4 regions of the Caballeronia sp. LjRoot29 genome follow, and region 2 is predicted to be linked to each of the others. Evidence: predicted binding sites of a transcription regulator. Region 2 holds the regulator's gene; each other region holds the start of a gene.
What was found. Region 2 encodes LexA, which represses DNA repair genes until DNA is damaged. Its sites were predicted from a motif close to ACTGTATNNNNATACAGT; they were not measured.

Region 1 (3,207 bases), on a different contig from region 2:
TATCGGCGACGGAGATCCATCGATTAGCCTGTTCAGGCCGGTAATCCGATGAAGGCGCCGCACGCAGTACGTTGTCGGCGCCCAGCCGCGCAACCAGCAATTCCAGCAAACGGTTGTGGTCTTCAGGCGAGCCGCCGGGTTCGGGAAAAAGCGTCTCGGTAGGCGGCTCGGCGGGCTGTATTTTTGCGGCGCTCAGACGCAGCGCGATCACCGGCGCCACGAGTTCCGTGCGGCCAAGCCGCTCCTTGAACAAGCGCACCAGATGTTCTTCGTGCCAGGTGGGTTCGGCGAGCGCGATCTGGATAACGGTGGGGTCGATAGCATCGCGGCCGCGCTCGTGTTCCAGCGTGAGCGTGGCGTGCGTGAGCGCCAGTTGCTGCGCGCTAAGCCAGCCGCACAATTGCACGATCAACCGGCGCGCGGAAAACAGCATGGCTTCGGCGTGCTCAATGCGATCGGGCAACTCGATGCGCGCGCTGAAAGCCGGCGGCACAGCCAGCCATTCGTATAGCTCGGGCGCGAGTCCATAAGCGCGATCGAGCGAATCCAGCAGCGCGACGCCGCAACGCTTTTTAAGCCCTGCACGCGGCAGGCGGCGGATGTCATTCAGTGTCTTGCAACCCAGCCCGTTGAACCAGTCCGCGAACGCACGCACTTCCGGCGCGGCCTGGAACGGCAGCGTTCCGAGCTTGCGTTCAAGCGACGCCATTTTCAGCACGCGCCGCTTGCCGAGATTCGCGTTCCGGGTGCTTTTGGCCAGCAGCCACGCGCCCTGGCCGGTCGGCGCCGTGCTAAGGCGTGCCGTCACGCCGATGGCATCGACAATGTCTCGTATCTGATGACATAGCCGCACGATGCCGCCGAAGAGCCGCAGGCTCGCCGTGACGTCGATAACAATGGTTTCCTCATCGCAAAGCGCGACCATGGGTGAGAATTTCATCGACGAAAAAGCTACCTCGCGCATCAAGTCATTTTCTTTACTCAGCTCGCGCTCGAACATGAGGGTGTCGGGCGAGAGCGTGAGGACGCCGCCGCGTTTCATGCCTACGCACACGCCGGCCTCGCGAGCGCCTTGGTCTCCGATAAAGACCGTGTCTCGGTCGAGGACGACGCAACCATGTTCGGGCCTACGCGACCAGCGTGGACGGAACACTTCCAGCGACAACCGGGGTAGATGTATGCCGACGTACACGGGCATGGGGACTCATTAGAACGGGAGAGGGTTGCAGGGTGACGGACAGCCTTTCGGCGCGGATCGGGCCTTTGCGCTTGATGATGTCGACAGCAATACCGTCGCCGGCCGGCCGCACGCACAGCCTCAGCGTGGCCGGTGACGAGTCCGCCGCGCTCGCGAGCGGCCGCACCATCAGGAATAGCGTTTCAGAGGATTGCGCGGCCATGTGGAGGCGCCGCAGCGACTCCGTGCGCGCGTATTGCTGCCAGAAGATGAGCGCGCCGCAGCTGCCGGTCTTGAGGATTTGCTCGGCTGACCACAATGCGTCAGCCAGTTTCGATGCACGCACCTGGAGCAGCTTTTCGAGCGGCACACCCAGGTATGCAAAAGCGAGAGAATTTGGACTATGAGGCGGTTGCACCAAGGCGATAGGGCGGCGGCTCACTGCGGCGAGCGCCGGGCGTAACAGCCTGACTTCGCCCACGCCCGGCTGCTGCACCAGCAACTCGATCAGGGTGCCCAGCGGCCAGCCGCCGCCCGGCAGCTCGGCCGACAGCATGGCGTAGCCCGTGTCGACCGTTTGCCCATGCGAGCGCGCGAGCTGCGACCCGCGCCACAAGGCGGGGTGGATGTCTTCGACGTTCTGGAGCAAGGCTGACATGGCAAATTTACCTGTATGGATGTACAGTACTTTACCTTGAATTCGGTCGAGCCTGAACTGCCCCTTTTAAAAGGCAGGGAGAAAAACGGGGAGGGAAATATGACCTGTGAATGTGGCAAAAGATGCGGCAAAAATGGTAGGGAGAATGCACGGTGACCATCATGGTTGGCACGGCTTCGTGGACGGACCCCACGCTGATCAAGTGCAAGCGTTTTTATCCGCCCGGCTGTTCGAGCGCGGAGGCGCGGTTGCGTTATTACGCGTCCGTTTTCCCTTTGGTGGAGGTCGATTCCAGCTATTACGCCATGCCGAACGCCGCGAATTCGGTGTTGTGGGCTGAGCGGACACCGCCGGAGTTCGTGTTCAACATCAAGGCGTTCCGCTTGTTCACGGGGCATCAGACCGCACGCGACATGTTTCCGCCGGACATGCAGCCGCACCTGCCGCAGAACGGCAAGACGAGCCTGTATTACAAGGATTTGCCGGGCGAGTTGCAGCAGGAATTATGGTGCCGGTACTTTGAAGCCGTTGAGCCGCTTCGTGCGGCCGGTAAGCTCGGCGCCGTGCATTTTCAGTTCGCGCCGTGGGTGATCTGCAATCCCCATGGCATCAGGCATGTCGAGCACTGCTCGGACGTCATGAGCGCAATGGACGGCTACACCATGGCAGTTGAGTTTCGCAACCAGACTTGGTTCGACGCAAAACGCCGCGATTCCACATTGGCTATGGAACGTGAGCGCGGGCTGGTGAATGTGGTGGTGGATGAACCGCAAGGGTCGAGTAACAGCATCCCTGCTATTTGGGAAACAACGCATCCGCGGCTGGCGTTGATTCGCATGCACGGACGCAATCAGGATACGTGGAATATCAAGGGCGCGGTTGCATCATCGTCGAGATTTAACTATGAGTACAACGACGATGAACTTGATTCGCTCGCTAGTCACATTATCGAAATTTCGAAGGCGGTTGAATTGACGCATGTGGTTTTTAATACAAACTATGAAGACCAGGGGCAGAAGAATGCGCTGAAGTTGATGGGCATTTTAGGGGCGAACGCAATATCGGTCTGATCGTTTCGTTCGCACTTTGGGGTTGAAGGGGGGAGGGTTAGCGGTCGGGGTCTATGCCGGGTTGCTGCTCTCCAGGTCTTCGCGCGTTTTATGTTGGCTGATTTCTTTATCACTATTAGCCACTGCGCGTGGCAGCGCGTCATTTCTTTGTCCAAAGCGACAAAGAAACGAAGCAAAGAAAGCGCTTTCACCTCTCTACTCTAAGTGTCCACAGCGTGCAGTTCCATTTCATGGGTGCCCCAAAAGCACGGTGCTCGCAAGAGCTTAGGATGTGTGAACCCCTCCTTCTCGCGAATCCTGAC
Region 2 (3,207 bases):
GCTTCGGGGTCGAGCTTCGGGTTGATTACAGGCCGTCTATGCGGCCGTGGTGTTGTTTCAAACTTCTTTACGACTACAGCATCGCGAGCGCATGAGCGCCGGCGATGCTGCCTTTCAAACCATTACGCTTACTGCGGTTGATAGATGGAATCGAACACGCCGCCATCGGCGAAATGCGTCTTTTGCGCGTTGGTCCAGCCACCGAAGGAATCATCGATCGTGTAGAGCTTGATCTTCGGGAACTGCTTCGTCAGCGCAGCAGGAACGGCAGTGGAACGCGGCCGATAAAAGTTGCGCGCCGCGATCTCCTGACCTTCCTCGCTATACAAATACTTCAGGTACGCCTCGGCCAGCTTGCGCGTGCCGTGACGATCCACGACCTTGTCGACTACGGCGACCGGCGGTTCAGCCAGGATGCTCACCGACGGCACCACGATCTCGAACTTGTCCGAGCCAAATTCCTTCAGCGACAAGAACGCCTCGTTTTCCCACGCGATCAGCACGTCGCCCTGCCCGCGCTGCACGAAACTGGTGGTCGCACCCCGCGCGCCCGAATCCAGCACGCCGGCATTCTTATAAAGCTTGGTCACGAATTCCTTGGCGGTCGTCGCGTTGCCACCCGGCAGATGCTCTGCGTACGCCCATGCCGCGAGATAGTTCCAGCGCGCGCCACCGGATGTCTTCGGATTCGGCGTCACGATAGACACGCCCGGCTTGAGCAAGTCCGGCCAGTCCTTGATCTGCTTCGGGTTGCCCTTGCGCACGAGAAACACGATTGTCGATGTGTACGGCGACGCGTTGTCCGGCAAGCGCTTCTGCCAGTCTTGCGCCACGAGCCCCTTGCCCGCGAGCGCATCGATGTCATAGGCCAGCGCCAGAGTCACTACATCGGCCTGCAAACCGTCGAGAACCGAGCGCGCCTGACCGCCTGAGCCGCCGTGCGACTGCTTGAACGTGACGGTTTCTCCGGTTTCAGCCTTCCATTTCTTGCCGAAAGCCTGATTGAAGTCCTGGTACAGCTCACGCGTCGGGTCATACGACACGTTAAGGAACGACGTGTCGGCGTGCGCCAGCGAGATCGTTCCCACGATCATCCCGGTCGCCGACGCTGCCCCGATCACCGTCGTGGCAACCAGCTTCCTTGCCCGTGCGCCCCACCCCGAATTCCGACTCAGCATTGCCCCGCTCCCCGTCTTATGTGTTTGAGCAGCCGAGTCTATCGATGGGCTTTCATTATTAAAAATAATTGTTATTCATTCTTTTAGATCAAAAAGTGCTAATGAAGACTGGAAGCGGCGTTGCGGCCATCAAAGAGCCGCTGGAGCACCGTGTTTGGGGCCTCTGTGTGGTTCTGACGACGTCGAACTTAAAGTAAAGCTTGAAAAGCGTCGAATACTGTATAAAACTACAGGCATCTGTTCATCCATACAGTGGACGACCGGCCATAAAGGGGCAAATGCACGTGACCAAAATGAGCAAACTGACTGCGCGGCAGCAAGAGGTTTTCGAACTGATCCAGCGCGCTATCGAACGTACGGGGTTTCCGCCCACGCGCGCCGAGATCGCGGCTGAACTCGGTTTTAGCTCGGCTAACTCCGCCGAAGAGCATCTTCGGGCGCTGGCGCGTAAAGGGGTGATCGAGCTGGCTGCGGGTTCATCGCGCGGCATTCGTTTGCTGACTAATGGCAGTCTTGACGACGGCCCTCACCAGTTCACGTTGCCGCACGCCAGCATCATGCAGTTGTCGTTGCCGCTGGTCGGGCGCGTGGCGGCCGGTAGCCCGATCCTTGCGCAGGAACATATCTCCCAGCATTACGCCTGTGACCCGGCACTGTTCTCCAGCAAGCCGGACTATCTGTTGAAGGTACGCGGTCTTTCCATGCGCGACGCAGGCATCTTCGACGGTGATCTGCTCGCCGTACAGAAGAAAAACGAGGCGAAGGACGGGCAGATCGTCGTGGCACGGCTCGGCGACGACGTCACGGTGAAACGCTGGAAACGTCGCCCAGATGGCGTTGAACTGATCGCTGAAAATCCTGATTACGAGAATATCTTCGTTGCATCAGGCAGCGACGACTTTGCGCTGGAAGGTATTGCGGTCGGGTTGATCCGCTCCGGCGAGCTTTGATTTCTGATTGTTGATTTCTGATTTGCAGGGCGGCGGTGGATGTTCTCCCCAGCCGCGCTGCGCTTGAATTCCAGCCCCATAAAGCGTGACGGACATCGCATTCGCGAGGAACCGGCGCGCGCCCTATTCTCATCGGTTGTCATCGGTTATCGGAGAAACATCATGGAACGATTCGCCCGGTTGTTTTCTGCTTCTTTTTTATCCGCATCGTTTGCGCCGGCAGCACGCGCACCGCTTTCGTTTCGCCAATTCCGGGAATTTGGCCGTTTGCGGCATCTGCGCTCGCTGATTTCCTGCAAGACACAAAAACCTGCTGACACGCCTGATCTCTTCAGCGAATTGCCAGTCTTGCCCTCGCGGCAACCGGCGTTCGCCCGGGTATCGTTGAGTACATCGGTGCATACGCAGTCCGAGCAACGTGCACCCGTGCGGGTTTATCGCGGTGAGTCGCGGGTCATCATGGTGGGCAATATCGAAGCGGTATCGCGCATGATCGACCGCTGCATCGACGAGGAACGCGCAGGCGTTGAAGATGGATTGTTCGCCTGATATTTAAGGCGCGGTGAATTCGCGGGGATAGTTCTGGCGCCGGTGCGGTCCATTCAAGGGTTGAGTCGTCCAAGGTCTCTCGTTAGGCCTTTCGTTTGGCCACAACTCTTGCATTTCGAGCCGCGTCTACCTCATCAGCCAAAAGGTCCCCACGCGTATGCCTTTGTCCCGTACCAGCAAGTCCGTTGTTATTGCGTTGTTGGCTGTTATTGTTGTGGCGGTTCTCGGTGTGATTTATGCGTCGCCCTATATTGCCCTCGATCGGCTAAAACGTGCCGCCGACGCCCGTGACGCTCAGACCGTGAATCAGTACGTCGACTTTCCGTTGCTACGTGAAAGCCTGAAGGACCAGGTCGGGCAGTTGCTGACCCGAAGAATCGATATACAGAAAAGCGGCAATCCGTTAGCGATAATCGGCGCCATGATTGGCGCGGCGCTAGTCGGCCCGCTGGTCGATTCGTATGCAACGCCCGACGGCGTGGCGGCTATTCTCAATGGCATACCGCCAAGAGGTGATCCTGGCGAGAAAC
Region 3 (3,207 bases), on a different contig from region 2:
CGGTGTCGAACTGGCGCAGCAGTTTGACCTGGAAAAGCTCGCCGATCTCGGTACGCCATGCGCCCAGTAATCGGCCGGCGCCTTGCGCTATCCAGTCGTGCGCCGCAGCGGCCACAGCCCCCTCCGTAAGCGGCGCGCACGCAAGCGTAGTGAGTTCGTATTGCATGGCAGGCTCCAATGATTGAAATGAATAAAATCCCGCCCAACGACTGGTCAATGCGGGTGTCGGGTGGGGAGAGTAAGGACGAACTACCGCGCCTCGGCCAAATCGGCCGGCGACTGTTTGGACGAATAGTCGGCAAGCAGGCCAAAGAGAGGGTCCCATTCCTCGATGGTCAGCGCGCTGATAACACCCCTCTGTGCGAACGGGTCGTCGTCGATCATGCTTTGTACCTCCCCGCGGTTATCTGCCCGCATCACCAGGAAACCCGCCCGCAGCGGGGCGCCTCTGACGGGACCTGACGCCAGCAAACGGCATTGTTCGACCAGCGTTTTCAAATAATCGATGTGCGGAAGAACGTGCTCGTTCCACAGCGCTCCTTCCGGATGTTCCATGCGAACTATGAAAATGGCCTGCGCATCGCCGGATTACCTGCGCAAACATGGCGTACCGCGACAACCCGCTGATCTGGCTCGTCACGAATGCCTGAGTTTTGCTCCTTGGGCCTCGGAACTCAGCCGGACCTGGCAATTCCAGCGTAATGGCCGGGTGACAAAGGTGCCTGTGAAGGGGCGCTTGCGAATGAACGATTGGATCGCCCTGCACCGTGCAGCGCGCGACGGCTTTGGCGTCTTGCTAGGCTATGAACATGCTGTTGCCGAGGACCTCGCGTCGGGCGACTTGATTCAGATACTCTCGGAATACGAAGGCCCTTTCCGACCGATCCACCTGCTCTACGCGGCCGACCGTCAAATGACACTCAAACTGCGCTGTTTTGTTGACCACGTCATGGAAACGTTGGGAGAGGGACAGGAGAAGTCTTGAGTTAGATGAGGATCGAGACTTCAAGTGGCCTGCCGTGCGACGCTTCTGTACGCGTCTCGCGTGATCTTGAGCGGGTTTAGCTAAGGTATTGCTCCCCGAACTTTTGATGTAAAATACTGTACATCCATACAGCTATTGATCATGTCCGATCCCAATGGAAACATCAGCATTCCCGGTCCTCGCGCGTCTTCGGCGTTGAACCGCTCCCACGCCGGAGCGCTCCGGTGACAGCCACGCGGCACATCGCGCATCTGGACATGGACGCTTTTTATGCGTCCGTTGAACTCCTGCGCTATCCCGAGCTTCGCGGTCAACCCGTCGTGATCGGCGGCGGCAGGAACGCCACGCCAGAAGAACTGCCCGACGGCACCCGCCGCTTCAAGCGGCTGCGCGATTACACGGGCCGTGGCGTTGTCACCACCTCGACCTACGAAGCGCGCGCGTTCGGCGTGTTTTCCGCCATGGGCATGATGAAAGCCGCCGTACTCGCGCCGGACGCCATCCTGCTGCCCACCGACTTCGATTCGTATCGGCACTACTCGCGTCTTTTCAAGGAGGCCGTGGCCACGTTCACCACGCAGATCGAGAACCGCGGTATCGATGAAATCTACATCGACTTGACGGACCTGCCGGGGGATCCCGCCGAGACCGCAGCACGCATCAAGCAGGCCGTGCGCGACGCGACCGCCCTGTCGTGTTCGATCAGCGTCGCGCCGAACAAACTGCTGGCGAAGATTGGCTCGGAACTCGATAAACCCGACGGCCTGACCATCCTCACCCCCGCTGACATCCCGTTGCGAATCTGGCCGCTGCCCGTACGCAAGGTGAACGGCATTGGGCCGAAGGCGAATGAAAAACTCGCGGCTATCGGCATCGAAACTGTCGGTGATCTGGCACGCGCGGACCCCGAGATACTGCAGGCCCGCTTTGGCCGGACTTACTCGGCATGGCTCATGGAAGTAGCCCAAGGTTTCGACGAACGGCCGGTGGTGGTCAGCTCCGAGCCGAAGTCGATGAGCCGCGAAACCACCTTCGAGCGCGACCTGCATGCACGCCACGATCGCGCGGAGCTGTCGGCGGCGTTCACCGACCTCTGTACGCGCGTGGCCGACGACCTGCGTCGCAAAGGGTACGAGGGACGCACGGTCGGCATCAAGCTGCGTTACAACGACTTCAGCACGGTCACGCGTGACCTGACGGTCCCGTTTCCAACAGCCGATGCAACGGAGATCCGTCGCGCTGCAACCGAGTGCCTGAAGCGCGTGCCGCTGGACCGGCGCCTGCGTTTGCTCGGTGTACGCGTGACGGCGTTACTGCCGGCGGGGTCCTATGTCGCCGAGCCGCAATCCGTTCAGGGCGAATTGCCGTTCGCGGCGGACTGATCAATAGAGCAAGGAATAGCCAGCAAAGGAATCGACGTGTTTCAAAACGATCTGTTCGATGCCGTACCGCTCGACCTTGTGGAAGACGCCGAAAGCGGGATTCGTTACCTGCCCGGCGTGATCCCGCAGGTGATCTCACGCGCGTGGTTTGAGCAGACGCTTGACCATGTGACGTGGGGCAATCAGCGTCGCCTGATGTACGACCGCGAGGTCGATGTCCCGCGGCTGATGGCGCATTTCTCGCTGGACGCACCGGACTTGCCGGAACCGCTGATGGAGGCAGCCGTGCAAGTGCGCGCGATTGCCGGCGCGCAGTTTAATAGCGTCGGTTTGAATCTGTATCGCGATGGCAACGACAGCGTCGCGCCTCATAACGACAAGACCCAAGGGCTCGTGCAGAAAGCGCCTATAGCAATCCTTTCGCTGGGGGCGACCCGACGCATGACAATCCGCGCGAAGTCGGGCAAGGGCCGCACGCTCAATGTGGACCTGCACGCGGGCAGCGTGCTCCTCATGAGCTACGCCTCGCAATTCACGCATAATCACGGCATACCGAAGATGAGCGGCGTCGATGGGCCGCGCATCAGCCTTGCATTCAGATGCTTTGATGCTTCAACGCTCAAGCAGCGCTAAGCAGTTAGCAGCATTTCTTGTTTCAACCCTTAAGGGTTACGTCAGCAACGCGTGAAACGGGCCGTGGTATTTTTGTTTGTCTAACGATCTGGCCGCGTCAGCACTCAGCCGATTCATATGAACAACCGGGTCCGATATTTATCGGCGATCTGCATCAACGTACTCTTCCCGTGGCTCGCCTATCACCTTGCGTATCCGCAGTGGGGC
Region 4 (3,207 bases), on a different contig from region 2:
GAGCAGGATGGTGTCGGTGACGCCCATCGCCATTTGCGACAGTTGCGAAATGGCGAGGGGCGCGGCGAGCCTGGCGGTATCGACGGCATGGCGGGAAAGGCTTGGCGGCGCGTTCGCGCGGATCATTCTGGATGGCATGACGGGTTATCTGGATGCTTTGATGCACGGCAAAACCATGCAAAAACGGCAACGGGCGATACAGGCCGTTTCCGGTCTTGCATCGCCCGCTCGTTCCGGCCGCGCTTCGGCCTGATTGGTTAATCGGGCTGAAGCTCCGCTTTGAATTTCGGCTTTGAAATCCGGCTTCGAATTCCAGCTGTGAATCCCGGTCTTGAACCTCGGTCTTGAAGCACGTGAGATTGAAAGTATGACTTCAACCCAAGGTTCAACTGTCAACAAGCTGAAAGCGGCGAAAGGGAACGAAAGCTGTCTAGCTTATTGCTTGATGGCGATTATGTCGATCACGACGCGGTATTTATCGTGATTCGGATCGCGCTCGCGGCGATCCTCGTGCTGATCCACGCGCGGCTTATTTCGGCTTGAGAACCTTGATCGTGGTGTCGTCGATCACCACCGTCTGGCCCGCGCGGATCTTGCACGTCTTGCGCAACTCGATCTTGCCGTTGACCTTCACTTCGCCCTCGGCGACGCGTACTTTCGCCGAGCCGCCGCTATCGGCGAGGCCCATCAGCTTGAGCAGGTTGTGCAGTTCGACGTAGTCGCCTGTGAGCGTGAATTCGAGGCGCGGCATGGGGCAATCTTCGCAAGGTTGGGGCTGGAAAGGGCGCCCATCATAAACCAGCCGGGCACGCCACGTGCGTCTACAGCTCAGACTGCCGGAAATCGGGCGTTCGGATGTTTGCTGACTGTCAGGAAGTGAAACCTTCGGTAACAATGACACGTTTTAGCGAACTCCACCGTCCGGCGCCGGGTCAGTCGCAGTGATCGATGCGCATTTTTAGCGTTTGTATTGGTCATCTGAAGTGTAGACGGGTATTAGCGGCGTATTGCGCCAGGCGCGGTGTTTGAGCATATAACGCCCATCGCCTGGATGCCGCAGCCGGTTGCAATGGAAGCAATCGATCACCCGGAATAAAAACTGCCAGCGAGGAAATGAATATGTTGCAAGCCAAAAAAATGCTGTTGGGTACCGCTTTTGTCGCCATGGGTGTGTCCGTATCCGCGTTCGCGCAGACCGCGCAGCCTGCCGATGCTGGCCAGATGGCCGCACCGTCCGCGCAAACCGCGCCGCCGCCGCAGAATATCGTCGCACCGGCGCCGACCGATCCGCTGGTCGTGAAACGCAATGCCAGCGCGCAGGCTAGCGCCGAGTACAAGGCGTCGAAGAAGGCATCGAAGCAGGACTTGAAGGCGACGAACAAGGAAGCGAAGGCGCAATACAAGGAGCAAGTGCGCAACGCCAAGATCAACAAGAAGGCCGATAACCAGACCGCCAACGACGATCTGAAGTCCGCCTTGCCGGATGGTCCGCAGAACACGAACCTGCAGCACTAAGTTTCCAGTTCGATGAATACAGCGCGGCCCCTTCAAGCGGGGCCGCTAGCAAGGAGGGTTCATGACAACGACCACGAAGCGCTTGATCGCCGCATTGCTCGCGGGAGCGTTCGCGACGGCCGCCACGATGTCGGTCGCGCAGGCGCAGACGGAAAGCACAGCGGAACCCACGCACGCTGACAAGAAAGCAGCGAAGAAGCAAGCCGCCGCCGATAAAGACGCAAATCTGGCGCAGGCCAAGGCCGACAAGAAAAAGACGGAATCGCAATCGAAGGCGAATGAAGCCGCCGCCGATGCAAACCTGAAAAACGCGAAGAAAGCGGATTGATTCGATGCAAGGAATGGACGATGGCCCGGCGCGTGTGAACGCACCGGGCCATCTCTTTTTTATAGGGCCAAAAGCCTGCTGCATCAGTTGCTTGCGTCGAAGAGTTGTATGGATATACAGTGTGCGTCACCCGTTTTTAAAGTCCATGCGACGTGCTCACGCTTAACTCCGCCACCGACGACGATCTCGCGCCCAAGCAGGCGCAGGAAGATGTTGCGTCGTACCTGACCAAATTGAACGACGCGCAGCGTGAGGCGGTCGAGTACGGCACGCACACGTCGAACGCCCGCGATCCGGCCGGCGCGCTGCTGGTCATCGCCGGGGCGGGATCGGGCAAGACGAATACGCTGGCGCATCGCGTGGCGCATTTGCTGGTGAACGGCGCGGACCCGCACAGAATCCTCTTGCTGACGTTTTCGCGGCGCGCAGCCAGTGAGATGGCGCGGCGCGTGACGCGCATCGCCGTGAATGCGTTGGGTAATCGCAGCGTGATCGCGCAGGGCCTCACATGGTCTGGAACCTTCCATAGCGTGGGCGCGCGGTTGTTGCGCGATTATGCGGATCTCGTGGGGTTATCGCCGTCGTTCACCATCAACGACCGCGAGGATTCCGCCGACCTGATGAACCTCGTGCGGCACGAACTGGGGTTATCGGCGAAAGAAAAGCGCTTCCCGGCCAAATCCACCTGCTTCGCCATCTATTCGCGCGTGGTCAATACCGGCGTATCGCTTGCCACCGTGCTCGATCAGGCCTTTCCGTGGTGCCGCGAATGGGAAGACGACCTGCGCCGCTTATTCGCGGCGTACGTTCACGCGAAGCAGCAGCAAAGCGTGCTCGACTATGACGACTTGCTGCTCTACTGGTCGCATCTCGCCGCCGAGCCGTCCATTGCCGCGGATCTTTCCAGCCGTTTCGACCACGTGCTCGTCGATGAATACCAGGACACGAACAAGCTGCAGGCGTCCATCCTGCTATCGATGAAACCCGATGGCCGCGGCCTCACCGTAGTCGGCGACGACGCCCAGTCCATCTATTCGTTTCGCGGCGCGACGGTGCGCAATATCCTCGACTTCCCGAATCACTTCAATCCGCCCGCGAAATGCGTGACGCTCGAGCGCAATTACCGCTCGACGCAGCCCATTCTGGCGGCATCGAATGCGGTGATCGGACTCGCGGCCGAGCGATATACGAAGAACTTGTGGACCGACAAGGCATCGGCGCAACGGCCGCGTCTCGTCTCCGTAGCCGATGAAGCCGATCAGGCGCGTTATATCGTCGAACAGGTGCTGGAGGCGCGTGAAGGCGGCATGACGCTCAAGCAGCAAGCGGTGCTGTTTCGCGCCGCGCATCACAGCGCCGCGCTC

Region 1: the regulator LexA is predicted to act here: its motif matches at 1,846-1,863, upstream of imuA (translesion DNA synthesis-associated protein ImuA).
Region 3: the regulator LexA is predicted to act here: its motif matches at 1,101-1,118, upstream of dinB (DNA polymerase IV).
Region 4: the regulator LexA is predicted to act here: its motif matches at 1,947-1,964, upstream of ACSQ83_RS14140 (ATP-dependent helicase).

The regions. Positions count from the first base shown of each region.
Region 1 covers NZ_CAXUPU020000025.1:3,506-6,712, forward strand. The annotation lists gene ACSQ83_RS23895 (DNA polymerase Y family protein) at 1-1,198, opposite strand, end outside; gene imuA (translesion DNA synthesis-associated protein ImuA) at 1,128-1,835, opposite strand; gene ACSQ83_RS23905 (DUF72 domain-containing protein) at 1,988-2,905, shown strand.
Region 2 covers NZ_CAXUPU020000008.1:35,262-38,468, forward strand. The annotation lists gene ACSQ83_RS11735 (sulfate ABC transporter substrate-binding protein) at 129-1,178, opposite strand; gene lexA (transcriptional repressor LexA) at 1,472-2,128, shown strand; gene ACSQ83_RS11745 (hypothetical protein) at 2,291-2,677, shown strand; gene ACSQ83_RS11750 (DUF2939 domain-containing protein) at 2,835-3,207, shown strand, end outside.
Region 3 covers NZ_CAXUPU020000002.1:19,731-22,937, forward strand. The annotation lists gene ACSQ83_RS02225 (NIPSNAP family protein) at 1-115, opposite strand, end outside; gene ACSQ83_RS02230 (YciI family protein) at 250-555, opposite strand; gene ACSQ83_RS02235 (LysR substrate-binding domain-containing protein) at 554-985, shown strand; gene dinB (DNA polymerase IV) at 1,210-2,367, shown strand; gene ACSQ83_RS02245 (alpha-ketoglutarate-dependent dioxygenase AlkB family protein) at 2,404-3,000, shown strand; gene ACSQ83_RS02250 (VC0807 family protein) at 3,118-3,207, shown strand, end outside.
Region 4 covers NZ_CAXUPU020000010.1:111,619-114,825, forward strand. The annotation lists gene ACSQ83_RS14120 (MATE family efflux transporter) at 1-138, opposite strand, end outside; gene ACSQ83_RS14125 (RNA-binding S4 domain-containing protein) at 530-751, opposite strand; gene ACSQ83_RS14130 (hypothetical protein) at 1,120-1,515, shown strand; gene ACSQ83_RS14135 (hypothetical protein) at 1,577-1,843, shown strand; gene ACSQ83_RS14140 (ATP-dependent helicase) at 1,996-3,207, shown strand, end outside.